Rhodopirellula bahusiensis: one gene and its partner. The protein of the gene in region 1 binds, or shares a complex with, the protein of each later gene. Links are inferred from orthologs where the notes say so. Each region holds a gene or a part of one and is shown in the gene's direction. Other genes may lie near its edges.

Region 1 (6,808 bases):
GCATGCGGCAACTCGGATCTTCGTGGTTCTGCCCTCTTCAAGTTGGTGCGCAACGCTTTTACCGTTCAGACACTGTTCCGGACCCGGCAGCCGAAGCGTTCAACGCCTCCATCGCTCAGACCATGCCTCCGTTGGCACGAACCGTTTGACCGTTCACCCAGCCACCATCGGGGCCGACCAAGAACGAGACAACACCTGCGATGTCTTCCGGCGTCGCCAGTCGTTCCAATGGAGCCGCTTTGGATAGTTTCTCCACCAATTCGTCGGATTTGCCGTCGAGGAACAACGCAGTGCCCGTCGGTCCAGGTGCGACGGCGTTGACCGTGATGTTCCTTCCTCGCATTTCCTTCGCCATGATCCCGGTCATTGTTTCGACCGCGGCTTTGATGCCTGCATAAACACCGTACGTCTCGAACTTCAATCCCACGACGGTCGTGGAAAAGTTGACGATTCGCCCGCCGTCTCGCAATCGCTTTCCAGCCTCCCGCAACGTGTTGAACGTGCCACGAAAGTTGACAGCGACTTGATCGTCAAACACGGAATCATCGCATTCCGCAATCGGCGCCAACTTCATGATGCCCGCGTTGTTCACCAGCACATCCACACCGCCATATTCTGACTCAGCACGATCGAACATTCGTTTGACCGCGGCGGAATCGGAAACGTCGGCCTGGACCGCAAAGGCATGACCACCCGCCGTTTCGATGGTGTTCACAACCTCGGTTGCCGCATCCTGACTGCCAGCGTAATTGACGATGACGTTGAAACCATCACTGGCGAGCCGCTTTGCAACGGCGGCGCCGATCCCTCGCGATGCCCCCGTCACGATCGCGGTCTTGTTAGTCGTTTCGTTCATCTCAGTCGTTTCCGTTTGCAGATGGAAGTTGCATCACATCGTTAAAACGTCAAAGGGGTTCTCCTTCCGCCACGTCAGTCTTCGAATCGAGAGCGTGACGCTTCTGAATTTGCAATGCGAAACCGATGCGTGCTGCCCATCGCGGATTGCGCGTCTTTATGAACGATCGCACTCGAGTCGTTTCGGCAAGTTCTGTTGCATCTTTGGAAGAGCGAGTCGCATCCCGCTGAGCTCAGATTTTGAAATGCCCTTGAGCGTTGCTTTCCCCAAGTCATCCAGCAACGGCAGGACAGATCATTTGAGATGCCAATTCGCTCCTGGAGCGTGGATTGCCAGCGTCAGGCAACGTGATCAAGGTCTGTGTTTCTTCCGGTGAAAATGGCCAATCTGCGTTCTTCAACACCGACGCCATTTCAGATCGAATCAGAGAGGCGACGCGCCCAATCGCGAATCCGGGCGAGGACTCCGAATCAAACTGCGTTTGCATCCTTCATTGGATCGGGAAGCGAACTCGTATTTTGGGCAGCGAAGATCGGTCGATACCAATCGAAATAGCAGTAAAGCAGAAACACACATGCCCCGAAATCCGGTAGCCCAATCACCAAGAATTGATGAGCAAATAGCGTCACATAGAGCAGGATGTTGAACGCGTACGGAAGTGACATCAGGATCGCGAGTGGGGCGGTGCGTGGAAAGAACATCAACCCGCCCGCGATTGTCTTGAACAGGCCCACCCAAAAGATCAGGTAGCCCGTTGCCTGGAGTGCAATCATGAACCGCCCCACTTCGTCAGGCGTTTGATCGACCGGGTACCCGTTCAATCCAAACCCCATCGTCATGATTCCCGTGCCGAACAGGAAGAGCGCGAAGAGATTCCGCACAACGAACGCGAGACGGGGAAGTCGAACGTGACGAGTTTCCAATGAGCTCATCTTTCTGCACCGTTAGAGTTGCGATTTCACGTTGACCGACCAGTCAACCAAACGGGCGTGCGTGTAGGGCGCACCCGTTTCCAAAAGCCATCTACCTGTACTCTACAGCCACTGGCGATTTAGTCAACTCTCAAAATCGAATTTGTCAAATCCCGGATCCAACAGCCTTGGTGGATGTGAGTTGTCGCTCGCTGCAATGGACACTGAAGCGGGAACCACCCGTCCCGAATCGGGAAACCCGAGGAATGCGGCGACCCTGAAACGCTTCACCAAGCCGTGGAACAAATCGAAGAAATGGGTAGCAAGATCACGACAGCGTTCGCCAGCGGCAAACCGAACGACGCGCATGGCGAACTTCACGAAATTGGACACTTGATCGAATGCCTGCCAGAACTGGCGAAGAAGGCTGATCTCTCGAGCGAACAGCAGGACACTGTGAGCGAGGCCACGGAAGCACTCATGAACGCGTTTGGAGAACTCGACAACACGCTTCACGGTGGCGAAGAAGTCGACGTCGATATCGTCTTCGAGAAGATTTCGACGCAGCTCAAGACCCTTCAGCCAATGCTTTGATTCGGTTGGCGCAATTCCCTTCTTTTCCCCCCACGAGCCGACGCTGTTTTGATGCAGCCTCGGCTCATTTTCGTTGGTGGCCGGCCGCTATCGACCGCACGCCGGAACCCAAACCCAGAATTTCTGAACACAAATTCGTGCTTGGCAAATCACCGTTTCAAACGGCCTTCATCAGCCGACGGACATTAGGCCCGGTTGCGTCTCGAAATCCGGTGCGAACGCTCATCGGCTAATAATTGCCATTCGGTATACGACTAAATCAACAACCCGTCACGCGGTGGGATGAGGTGGTGACGCGGAGCAGAGTTTCTCGCGGGCGGCATTCGCAGGATGCTGCGAGCATGGCCCCGCATCTATGCACGCACGTATAGTTTTGCTGGGCAGGCAATCGTTGTGCTGGCAAGCGATGTGCTGACGGCGGATTGGATGTTGCTCGAGTGGCCTTCCACGTCAACACTGCAGCGGTCACCAGGCCGGTCGGAACAAATTGTCCTGGGTGAGCCCCTTCAATCGGGCGGAATCGGCCGGTCCACGCAGCTTTCCAAGATCGTGTGACCTATTGGAATCGGCGTTTCTGCGTCAAACTAGGGAAGTGAATGCAGCGAAGAAGGCGAAACCACAAACAGAGGTAGATTGGATTGCAAGATTTAACGATCGAAGAATTGTACGAGGAATTCGAGGACTTGCCCGATTGGGACGAGCGTTGTGATTACTTGATTGACCTGGGTTTCAGCTTGCCTGAGTTGCCCGCGGAATCCAAAACCGAGGAAAACCGAGTTCATGGCTGCCAGAGCAATGTTTGGTTGGTTGCCGACATCAAAAAGTCCAACCCACCGACTGTGGAGTTTCTGGCGAACAGCGATGCTGTGATCGTCAACGGTTTGATTGCGGTGATCGCAGCGTTGTATTCCCGCAAGACACCGCAGGAGATCATCTCGATCAATGCCGAAGAGGCGTTCAAGAAACTGGGACTCGAGCGGCACCTCAGTCCGCAACGACGGAACGGGCTGTACAGCATGGTCCAACGCGTTCGAGAACTAGCCGTCCAGGCAGAGGCCCAATCATGATTCCACTCGACATCGAAGCCGTCCGCGGCGACTTCCCGATTCTGCAGAAACCGCTTCCCAAGGGTTTGCCGCTTGTCTATCTCGACAGTGGAGCGTCGGCGCAAAAGCCACAGTGCGTCATCGATAAAGAACGAGAGGTCTACGAGAACTATTACGCCAACGCGTATCGCGGCGTGTACCGATTTGGTGCGATCGTTGACGAGGAGCTCGAAGGTGCACGCGAGAAAGTCCGGCAGTTCATCCGTGCCGAACACTCCGACGAGATCGTTTTCACCTCCGGCTGCACGATGTCGTTGAACCTGGTCGCCAGTGGCTGGGGAAAGCGAAACCTGAAAGCCGGCGACGAGATCCTCATCAACGAGATGGAACACCATGCGAACTTCGTTCCTTGGCAACAACTCGCCGCGCAAACGGGAGCGACATGCCGCTTTCTCCCGCTGACCGATGATGGTCGTTTGGAAATGGCCCGCATCGGCGAAGTGCTGAGCGACAAAACCAAAATTGTGGCGGTCACCGGCATGTCGAACATGCTCGGCACGCTCAACCCGATCGATGAACTCGCGAAAAAAGCTCACGACGCCGGCGCGGTGATCGTTGTCGACGGAGCGCAAAGCGTTCCTCACGAGCACACTGATGTTGTCGCCAGCGGGATCGACTTCTTGGCGTTCTCGGGACACAAGTTGTACGGGCCGAGCGGCGTTGGCGTGCTGTATGGAAAACGCGAACTGCTCGAACAGACCGCCCCGATCCTATTCGGCGGTCACATGATCGATCGCGTATACAAAGATCACTCCACATGGGCTTCTTCTCCCGCCAAGTTCGAAGCGGGAACGATTCAGATCGCTCAAGCGATCGCGTTGGGCGCGGCGATTGATTACATGGGCACGCTCGGAATGGACAAGGTCCAGGAACACGAGCGGAATGTGCTTGAATACGCCTACAATCGTCTGCAAGAAATCCCCGGCATGCGGATCTATGGTCCTGGCGTCGAGCACCGAGGAGCGATCACCAGCTTCACAATCGACGGAGCCCATCCGGAAGACTTGGCGCAATTACTCGATCGAAAGGGTGTCTTCGTCCGGCATGGTCACCACTGCACGATGCCGCTTCACGATCTGCTGGGCGTCAGCGCGACTGTGCGAGCAAGCTTCGGAGTTTACAACTCGCGTGACGACGTTGACGCTCTGATGGATGCGATCCAGTTTGCCTGCCAACGGTTGCGTTTGACCTGAATCGATTAGCCATCAGCAGCCGGACCGTTGCCTAACGGCCGAACAGTTGCCCCGACTCAACCGCTGTCGTTTGAGCCGACGCCGTCGCATTCGAGACCAACCAGACGGCAAGCAATGCTGTCATCGCAAAAAAGGGTTGGGCGATAGTCTTGAGATACATGATTTGTTGCCTCATCCACTACGAAGTTTGACGACTGTTCTTCTTGCGTTGCTTAGAAACCTTCCAGCACGATCTTGCCGCGAGCGGTGTTGCTCTCGATCTTCGCATGGACTTGCTTCAAGTTGGCGGCGTTGATCTTGCCCGCCGTTTCCGTTGCGGTGGATCGAATCTTCCCAGCGTCTACCAACGAGGCAACTTCATTGAGCAATTTGCGTTGCTGGTCCATGTCGGGTGTGCCAAACAGCGATCGAGCGAACATGAATTCCCAATGCAACGACAGTGCTTTTTGTTTCAGCTTGCTAACATCAAGGTGCGGCGGATCATCGATCAATCCGAAACGTCCCTGCGGTGCCATCAACTCGACAATGTCTTCGAGATGTTGGTCGGAGTGAGTTGTTGAGAACACAAAACCGGGGTCGCCGATTCCGAGTGCCTTCACCTGCGGCGCCATCGGCTGACGATGGTTGATGGCGTGATGCGCACCAAGTTCACGGACCCAGTCTTGGGTTTCGGGCCGCGAAGCGGTGGCGATGATCGTCATGTCCGTCAACGCTCGCAGCAATTGAATCGTGATCGAGCCAACTCCTCCTGCACCGCCCACGACCAGGATCGTGTCGCCACCCTGAGGCGTTGGACGTTCCACATCGAGCCGATCGAACAACATCTCCCACGCGGTGATCGCGGTCAGTGGCAGCGCCGCGGCCTCGGTGTCGCTCAAGGTAGAAGGCTTGTGCCCGACGATGCGTTCATCGACCAGGTGAAACTCACTGTTTGTGCCCGGGCGTGCGATCGACCCCGCATAGAAGACTGCATCTCCGGGTTGAAAACTTTCCACTTCCGGACCAACTGATTCGACCACGCCAGCCGCATCGAACCCAAGCACCCGCCATTCGCTGCCTTCCGGGGAAGTTTTGCTGCGGACTTTCACATCCACGGGATTGACCGAAACCGCGTGGACCTTGACCAGCAGATCACGACCTTCCGCAGTGGGTTTTTCAAGCGTGATGTTTTGCAAAGAGTCGTCCCGGTCGATTGATCCAGGAGTCTTGTATGCAACGGCTTTCATCGTGGTGTTCCTGCTTGTGGTCGCCCGACCGCGAGACACAGCAAACGCAACCGATGCGAAAACGCGTTCCAGTCGAACGGCGTGATCCGTTCCCAGCAGGCAGCGACGTGCAATCCGCATCGCCGCTCCGTGCTTTTGGATTCATCGTAGGACGTCCCTCGAGCCCGACAAGTACGCACATTTCCGGCTCATAGGCACAGAACGAATACCATCAGCGAGGAGATTGGTGTGACCAACTTCCAACAACCTAGATCCAGTTCGGTTCCCAGCCTTTGCGGTAAGGCTTGGAGATCCATTGCTGGGCTTCCGCGTGATTGGTGATCTTCATCGCCTCCGCATCCCACTGCAGTTTTTGACCTGGGAAGCGGATCCCAATGGTTCCCAGCAAGACCGTCTCCGTCAGCGGCCCCGCGTAATCGAAGTGCGAAGTTGTTTCTCCCATTCCGCGACAAGCGTCCGCCCACTGGGTGTAGTGGTCGACGGAAGGGATCACCGGTAGATCGGCAGCAACGGATTGATCAGGCCGATAGAGCTGCGGCATCGCGACATGTGGAATCACCAACGTGCCTTTGTCGCCAACCAGCACCGAGCCCGCGCCCGGCAGTTTCGCGTCGCTTGGAATGTGAGCCAGCGTCTCTCGCGGCGGCGACACGCCAACACCGTCGTACCAGGTGACCGGCAGCGTTGATCCCGCCGTGTACTTCGTACCAGGAAACTCGTACTGCACCGTTGCTCGATCGGTCCATGTCTCTGGCATCAGCTCGGGTGCATCGACCGTCAACTTCGTCGGCGAACGAATCTCCAGTGCTTTGAAGACCGGATCCAAGATGTGGCATCCGAAGTCACCCAACTGCCCGGTGCCGTAGGCTTGCCATCCTCGCCAATTGAACGGGTGATACATACCAATCTTGTAGGGACGCTC
Region 2 (6,806 bases), on another replicon or contig:
TGGCCAAGGACGCCTACACGATCGACTTGGAGGTTCGAACCGAGGATCCATTCCTCTCGCGAGATTTGCTGAAGGCTTTGGTTGAGGTTTACCGCGAACATCACGCGATGGCCCACAGTTCATCGGGTTCGTCGGAGTTCTTCGAAGAGCAATCGGAACTCGCCTACACACGTGCGGTTCAGGCGAAGGAAGAATTACGAGTTGCCAAAACAGAGCGAGGCATCATCGACATCGGTTCTGCACAGTCGGCCTTGCGTTCATTGATCAGCCAAGTCGAAAGCAACTTGGTCGATGTGGAACACGAATTGGCGTCGGCGGTCTCGCAGCGAGATCGTTTGATTGAGCAGATTGGTCAGCAACCCGAAACGTTGCAAACACAAACCATCCGTGGGATCCCCAAAGCAACCGGGGATTCGATGCGTCAGGCTTTGTATGACCTGGAAGTCCGTTACAAGGAACAATCGCTGAAGCTGAGTGACGACCATCCGAAATTGAAAGTGTTGCGGGAGCAGTTGGCCGCCGCGACTGAGATCGCTCAGGCAGAACAGGGCGAGCGACCTCAGACGACCGAGTCGACCAACCCGGTTCGGCAAGCGTTGGTGATGTCGCTGCAACAAACCGACACAAATCTTTCAGGGTTGGAATCCAAACGGAAGAACTTGAAGGGACAAGCTGAAAAGCTGAATGGAGAACTGACACAACTCAATCGCGATGAGGTTCAATTGGCGGAGCTGAGTTGGGAAACCAATTTGGCGGAAGCCGAGTACTTGCGGACGGCGGAGAATCGCGACAACGCTCGCTTGATTGATCGATTGTCGTCGGGTGCAGTCAGCGAAATCGCTGTGGTCCAGGAGCCTTCGCTCGGACTGAAGAAGGTCAAACCCAAACGGTCGATTTTGTTGGTCCTGGCCGCGATGTTGGCGTTGGGCTTTGGGCTGGTTCAGGCATTGATTCGCGGTTTGCTGGCGACGCCTCAATCGGCGGACATTGACTCCAATCGCAATCCACCGACCCGGCGACGAAGCGATGCGGGACATGGTCGCTACCGTGGTTCCGATGGTGTTCGCGGATTCAACAAGCCACCGGAAACAGAACCGGTGGTTGAAACCGAAGAAAACGGCGGGTTGACGGCGGTTCCTCGCTAAACGAATGTTTCCGATGCTCCGCAACACTCGACCTCATTTGCCCCATCTTCCTCGTTGACCCACGGCGCCCATCATCGCCATGCGAATCCTAGCCGTTCACAGCTATTACCGCCTTCGTGGTGGCGAGGATGTCGTGTTCGATGCCGAAACTCAATTGCTCGAATCGTTTGGCCACCGGGTCACGCGGTTCACGCGAATGAATGATTCGATGTCTGGCGCGGGAGCGATCGCGAATGCTCGGATGACCGTTTGGAATTCGGGCATCGCCGACGAAATCCACGACTTGGTGAAGCAGCAAGAAATTGAGGTGGTGCACTTCCACAATACTTTCCCGGCGATTTCTCCCGCCGCGATCAAGGCCGCTCATGATGCGGGAGCAGCGACCGTGTTAACGCTGCACAATTCGCGAATTCTTTGTGCCAAGGCAGTCTGCTTTCGCGACGGGCAACCTTGCACCGATTGTGTGTCCGCTACTTTTGCGACCCCAGCGATTCGGCATGCGTGCTTTCACGACAGCCGCTTGGCATCCGGAGTCGTCGCCGTGAAGAATTGGCTGCATCGATCCCGCAAGACTTATCAGCGTTCGCTCAACTTGGCGATCGCTCCGACGCAGTTCGTCAAAACTCGTTTTGAAGAATCGGGTCACCCGATGCCACCGATCGTCGTCAAACCTCACTTCGTCGAATCGGAATTGCCGCTCGGTGAGGGTGAAGGCGGCTACGCGTTGTTCGTCGGCCGCTTGAGCGAGGAAAAGGGACTGAAGGTTTTGTTGGATGCCTGGGAGCGACTGACTCAGCCCATTCCGTTGAAGATCATCGGAGACGGACCGCTCAAACACTTGCTGGACCAGCCGCGTGAAAACGTCGAGTATCTCGGACGGTTGGAACAGGACGCGGTCTACCAGACGATGGCCGATGCGGCGATGTTGATTCTGCCGTCTCATTGTGCGGAGTCGTTCGGCCGAGTCGTTGTCGAAGCTTTCGCATGTGGAACACCGGTTGTGTGCGCAAACCAAGGCGGTCAAGCTGAGTTGGTGCACCCGGCCGTGGGCGCTCTGTTCCAAAGCGGCGACGCCAGCGAACTTGCCTCCGTGGTGGATCGCTTTGTCGAGTACGCGGAAGAAACAATCGCGATGCGTGACGCGGCTCGTGAAGAATACGAATCCAAGTACACCGCGGCGATCAATCACGAACAGTTGCTTCAGATTTACGAACGAGCGTTGGTCGCTCGCGGGCGAAACGATGCGACTCGAGTTGCAGACTCGGATTTGCGGATCGATCTGCAGCACCCGGTTGGCTCCTCCGTAGAACCACATTTAGCCCCGACACCACTCGCAGAACCGGCGACATTTTCGCAAGCGAATTCCTCCCAATCCGAACAGGCACATGACAAACCGTTGCGTGGTCACGACGAGCTGGGACGACGGGCATCCTCTCGATCACCGCTTGGTTGATCTGCTTGTTCGCTATGAGTTGGCGGCCACGTTCTACATTCCGCGAAAGTCTCAATTGGAGACTTTGTCCGAGGAGAAAATTCGGGAGCTGAGCCAGCGGTTTGAGATTGGTGCTCACACGATGGATCATCTGGCTTTGACAACGCTTCCGGATGTCGAGGCCGAGCGTCAGATCCACGACAGCGGTGCTTGGGTGGCCGATGTGACGGGTCGACCTTGCGAAATGTTCTGCCCTCCGCTGGGAAAGTTCCAACGCGAACACGTCAACGCTATCGCACGTCATGGTTTCAACGGTTATCGCACCGTCGAGTTGTTGCAGTGCGATCCACCCAAACGCCGTGTGCGTGGTGACTACGTTCGCGGTGACAAAGGATGGCCGTTGTCATCCATGACGACTTCGGTGCAGGCACATCCGCACCCGAGGTCGGCCTACCTACGCAACGCTTTGAAGCGGGCTTCGTTTGGTCCGCTTCAACGAGCCTGGACCCTGACCGGCAACACAGACTGGGTCGGGATGGTTGCCGTGATGTTGGAGGAAGCTGCACGAACGGGCGGTGTTTTCCATCTGTGGGGCCATAGCTGGGAAATCGAAGCGAACGAACAGTGGCCAAACCTCGAGAAGGCGTTTGCAATGCTGGCGGAAGCGGTTCAATCGGGGCGTGCAGTCACCGCGACGAATGGAGAAGTCTGTTCGAGCGAAAGCCCCGCTTCCCTTTTTCGACAACTCGCATAGAGTTGAATGAGCAACGCGAGGATTCAGACGTACCACGCAATTGCTCCGTCGTCAGAAGCCGATGCGATTCACCGACCGCGAATAATCGACCTCCAATCCAACATGCCGAACGAGCAGGACATTCACGAACCGCACGTGCTGGATCACTACGAAGACCCGTATCATCGCGGGATTTTGGAATCCGCCAGTCACATGCACGAGGGGAACAACCCTCAGTGCGGCGACCGAATCGTGATCACGCTGAAGCTGGATGATTCCGCAAAAGTTTCCGAGGCTTGGTTTGAAGGTGAAGGTTGCGTGATCAGTCAAGCGTCCGCGTCGATGTTGATCGAACTGATGGAAGGCAAGACGATGGAGGAGGCAAAAGCTTTCACCGCCGACGAGATGCTGGAATTGGTCGGTCCCAACCTGGCTCCTGATTGCCACGATTGCTGCCTTCTTTCCTGGAGTATCCTGCAAGCAGCGTTGAGTTCTCCGATGGACGACGACGGTGATTCGTCCGCACCGACCGGACCATCGCTCGGGGAAGAACAGTGATAATGAGTGCGTCCCCGGCGAACCTCAGTGTCGAAAGAATTCGAGTCGACTTTCTTACCGACGACGAAGCGGTTGCTTCTGCGATCCCGATGAACGGTCCGCATCTGATCGCTATCGCGGCCGACAGCAAATCCGTGGAAGAGGTCGATGTGTTCCGGCAAGGCTTTCCAAACATGAAAGAGTGTTTTGGTGAGACAGGTCCATTCCGGCGCACACTGGCGAGTCAACCGAGCTCATGAGTGACAGCACCCAATTTTCGCTGTTCGATTCGGACGACGAAAAGCCAGCCAAAGCCGCGGCACCCAAACGCAAGGTTGCAAAGAAAGTCCGGCGGTCTTCCACCAGCGACGATGCGATTTCGATTAGCGAGCTGACGCGTCAGATCAAGTCGACGGTAGAGTCGGGCTTTCCAAGTGTTTGGGTGGCGGGAGAGATCACCGACATCGCCCGCCCTCGAAGTGGGCACCTGTACTTCACCCTGAAAGACGAACGATCGCAGATTCGTGGCGTCATGTGGCGAAGTGTTGCGGAGCGTTTGCCGTTCGACTTGGACGACGGACAAAGCGTGCTTTGCATGGGAGACGTGGAGGTCTATGCGGCGCGTGGTTCCTACCAGCTTGTCGTTCGGAAGTGCCAGCCTCAAGGAATGGGCGCACTCCAACTGGCCTTTGCACAACTGCAAGCGAAACTGCAAGCCGAGGGTTTGTTTGAACCAGAACGCAAGCGGTTGCTGCCACGGGTGCCTCGCCGAGTCGCGATTGTGACTAGCCCCACCGGCGCAGCGATTCAAGACTTTTTGCAAGCTGCTGCGCAGCGACACGCTGGGATTGAGATCGTGCTCATCCCGGCCAGTGTCCAGGGACCGGGAAGTGTCGAGGCATTGATTGATGGAATGCGGGCCGCTCACCGGATGCGTCCCCAGCCTGATGTGCTGATCGTCTCCCGAGGCGGAGGTTCACTGGAAGACCTGTGGTCGTTCAACGACGAACAATTGGTCCGAGCAATCGCGGCATCTAGAATTCCGACGGTCTCCGCGGTCGGGCACGAGATTGATGTGACGCTGGCGGACTTGGTTGCGGACGTTCGCGCATTGACACCGACCGACGCCGCGTCTCGAGTCCTGCCGGACCGCGATTCGATGGTCGCGGCCCTCGATGCACTCGGTCAGATGATGACGACCAACCTGTTCCGGCGGATTCAATCCGAACGGCAACGACTTGAAAACTGGGAATCTCGCCCGGTATTCCAAAACCCGTTTGAGCTGGTTCATGATCGCAGTCGGGACTTGGACGATTGGGACGAACGTGGACGCTCCGCGATTTGGCGGCGATTGGAACAGGCCCAAGCTAAACTAGCGACCGTTGCGGCTGCCCAGTCCGCACTTTCACCGCTCGCCGTGCTGGCTCGTGGTTACAGTGTGACGCAGACCGAGAATGGGCAAGTCGTCCGTTCCACGCAGGATGTTCTTCCTGGTGATACCTTGAGAACTCGATTGTCCGACGGCGATGTGTTTTCCGTCGTTTCGCGACAGGAATCGAACGACGACCGATCTGAACCGTCTTGAATATCAACCTCGTTTATCCCCATTAATCGAATCGACTATGACGCGTTTGCTACTGTGTGCTCTGCTTCTTGCTACGTCGTCGCTGCTGCAGGCTGAACCACCTGAATTGAAGCCGAACGCATGGCTGAACGTCAAAACTGAAGGCCAGCCAACCGCTCGACATGAGGCAGCTTTGGTCGGCTTTCAGGGCAAACTTTTCTTGTTGGGTGGTCGCCGCATCAATCCGGTCGATGTCTACGATCCCGAGACCAATGTTTGGACGACAAAGTCTGAGACGCCGTTGGAACTGCATCACTTTCAAGGCGTGGTGGTTGGTGACGCGATCTATTTGATGGGAGCGATGACGGGCCCCTATCCAAAGGAGACTCCGCTCGAGAAGGTGGTTGTCTATCATCCCAAAGAAGACCGATTCGACTTCGTTCATTCCATTCCCGAATCACGACGTCGCGGCGGGGCCGGTGCAATCTATCGCGACGGTTGGATCTATTTGGTTGGTGGCATCACGAATGGACACGTCGACGGATGCCGAAGCTGGTTCGATCGGTATAACCCGAAGACGGGTGTGTGGGAGATCCTGCCTGACGCACCTCATGAACGCGACCACTTTCAAGCCGCGGTGATCGGCAATCGGCTGTATGCGGCGGGCGGGCGAGTGACGTCGAAACGCGATAACGCGGTCTTCTCGCAAACGATCAGCAAGATTGATGTTTACGACTTTGACGCGGGGCGGTGGTTGCCGCCGGAGGAATGCCCCGATCTACCGACCGAGCGTGCTGGGAACAGTGTGATTGCGATTGCTGGCCAGCTGGTCGTTGGCTGCGGCGAGAGCGCGAACCAGAAAGAAGCTCACGATGAAGTCGAAGTCTTCAACCCTGCAACGAGCGAGTGGAAAACGTGGCCGTCGATGAATCGAGGGCGACACGGAACGGGCTTGGTCGTGATTGGCGATTCGCTGTTCACCGCCTCGGGTAGTGGCAATCGAGGCGGCGGCCCGGAACTGACTACGACTGAACGATTGGTGCTACCAAAGTAGCCCTGGATAGCCTATTTGCGGTCGGCGCCCTCGCTCCCGCCAGACTCATTGGCCGGCTGGATCGCGGCGGGCACTTTGCGTGAGATCGGCTGATGCGGCGCAAGCTTGCCATTCATCAGCACCGGATAGAGACTCTGCTTAGGCATGGGACCAACCCATCCGCCCCCAATACTGTTTCGCTTCGCGACTGGATCATAGTGAACTCGATACTGAACAACCCAGTACCAGCGGTCTTTCTCAGCACGAACCAGTGTTGCACCTGCTAAATCGAAAACGAATGTGTCGTTCCTGCCATGGGGTGCAATTCGCTTGTGGAATGCTGCCGCAATCTGAATGGCATC

What was found.
Region 2: the proteins of CEE69_RS21395 (region 1) and CEE69_RS06690 are in contact, whole or in part, in a solved structure (PDB 5XT5), measured with the Bacillus subtilis proteins. The link is inferred for Rhodopirellula bahusiensis from one-to-one orthologs.

The regions. Positions count from the first base shown.
Region 1 is NZ_NIZW01000018.1:53,968-60,775, forward strand. What follows is about bases 2,555-5,542. They hold CEE69_RS21395 (aminotransferase class V-fold PLP-dependent enzyme), read left to right. Parts: upstream 2,555-3,424; coding sequence 3,425-4,660; downstream 4,661-5,542. Other genes in these bases: CEE69_RS21390 (SufE family protein), read left to right, coding at 3,000-3,428; CEE69_RS21400 (zinc-binding alcohol dehydrogenase family protein), read right to left, coding at 4,873-5,542. Outside these bases: CEE69_RS21360 (SDR family oxidoreductase), read right to left, coding at 116-856; CEE69_RS21370 (hypothetical protein), read right to left, coding at 1,327-1,788; CEE69_RS21375 (hypothetical protein), read left to right, coding at 2,083-2,361; more of CEE69_RS21400, read right to left, coding at 5,543-5,886; CEE69_RS21405 (Gfo/Idh/MocA family protein), read right to left, coding at 6,134-6,808. UniProt on the Bacillus subtilis protein: Type II cysteine desulfurase that acts as the initial step in the SUF-like Fe-S cluster assembly pathway.
Region 2 is NZ_NIZW01000004.1:11,732-18,537, reverse strand. Bases 2,165-5,150 are described here. They hold CEE69_RS06690 (iron-sulfur cluster assembly scaffold protein), read left to right. Parts: upstream 2,165-3,433; coding sequence 3,434-3,868; downstream 3,869-5,150. Other genes in these bases: xseA (exodeoxyribonuclease VII large subunit), read left to right, coding at 4,104-5,150; CEE69_RS06685 (hypothetical protein), read left to right, coding at 3,871-4,107; CEE69_RS06695 (polysaccharide deacetylase family protein), read left to right, coding at 2,591-3,331; CEE69_RS06700 (glycosyltransferase), read left to right, coding at 2,165-2,598. In the rest of the region: CEE69_RS06705 (GumC family protein), read left to right, coding at 1-1,145; more of CEE69_RS06700, read left to right, coding at 1,342-2,164; more of xseA, read left to right, coding at 5,151-5,432; CEE69_RS06675 (Kelch repeat-containing protein), read left to right, coding at 5,470-6,465; CEE69_RS06670 (hypothetical protein), read right to left, coding at 6,477-6,806. UniProt on the Bacillus subtilis protein: Part of the SUF-like system that mediates the biosynthesis of iron-sulfur (Fe-S) clusters. Acts as a sulfurtransferase and thus transfers sulfur from SufS to SufB.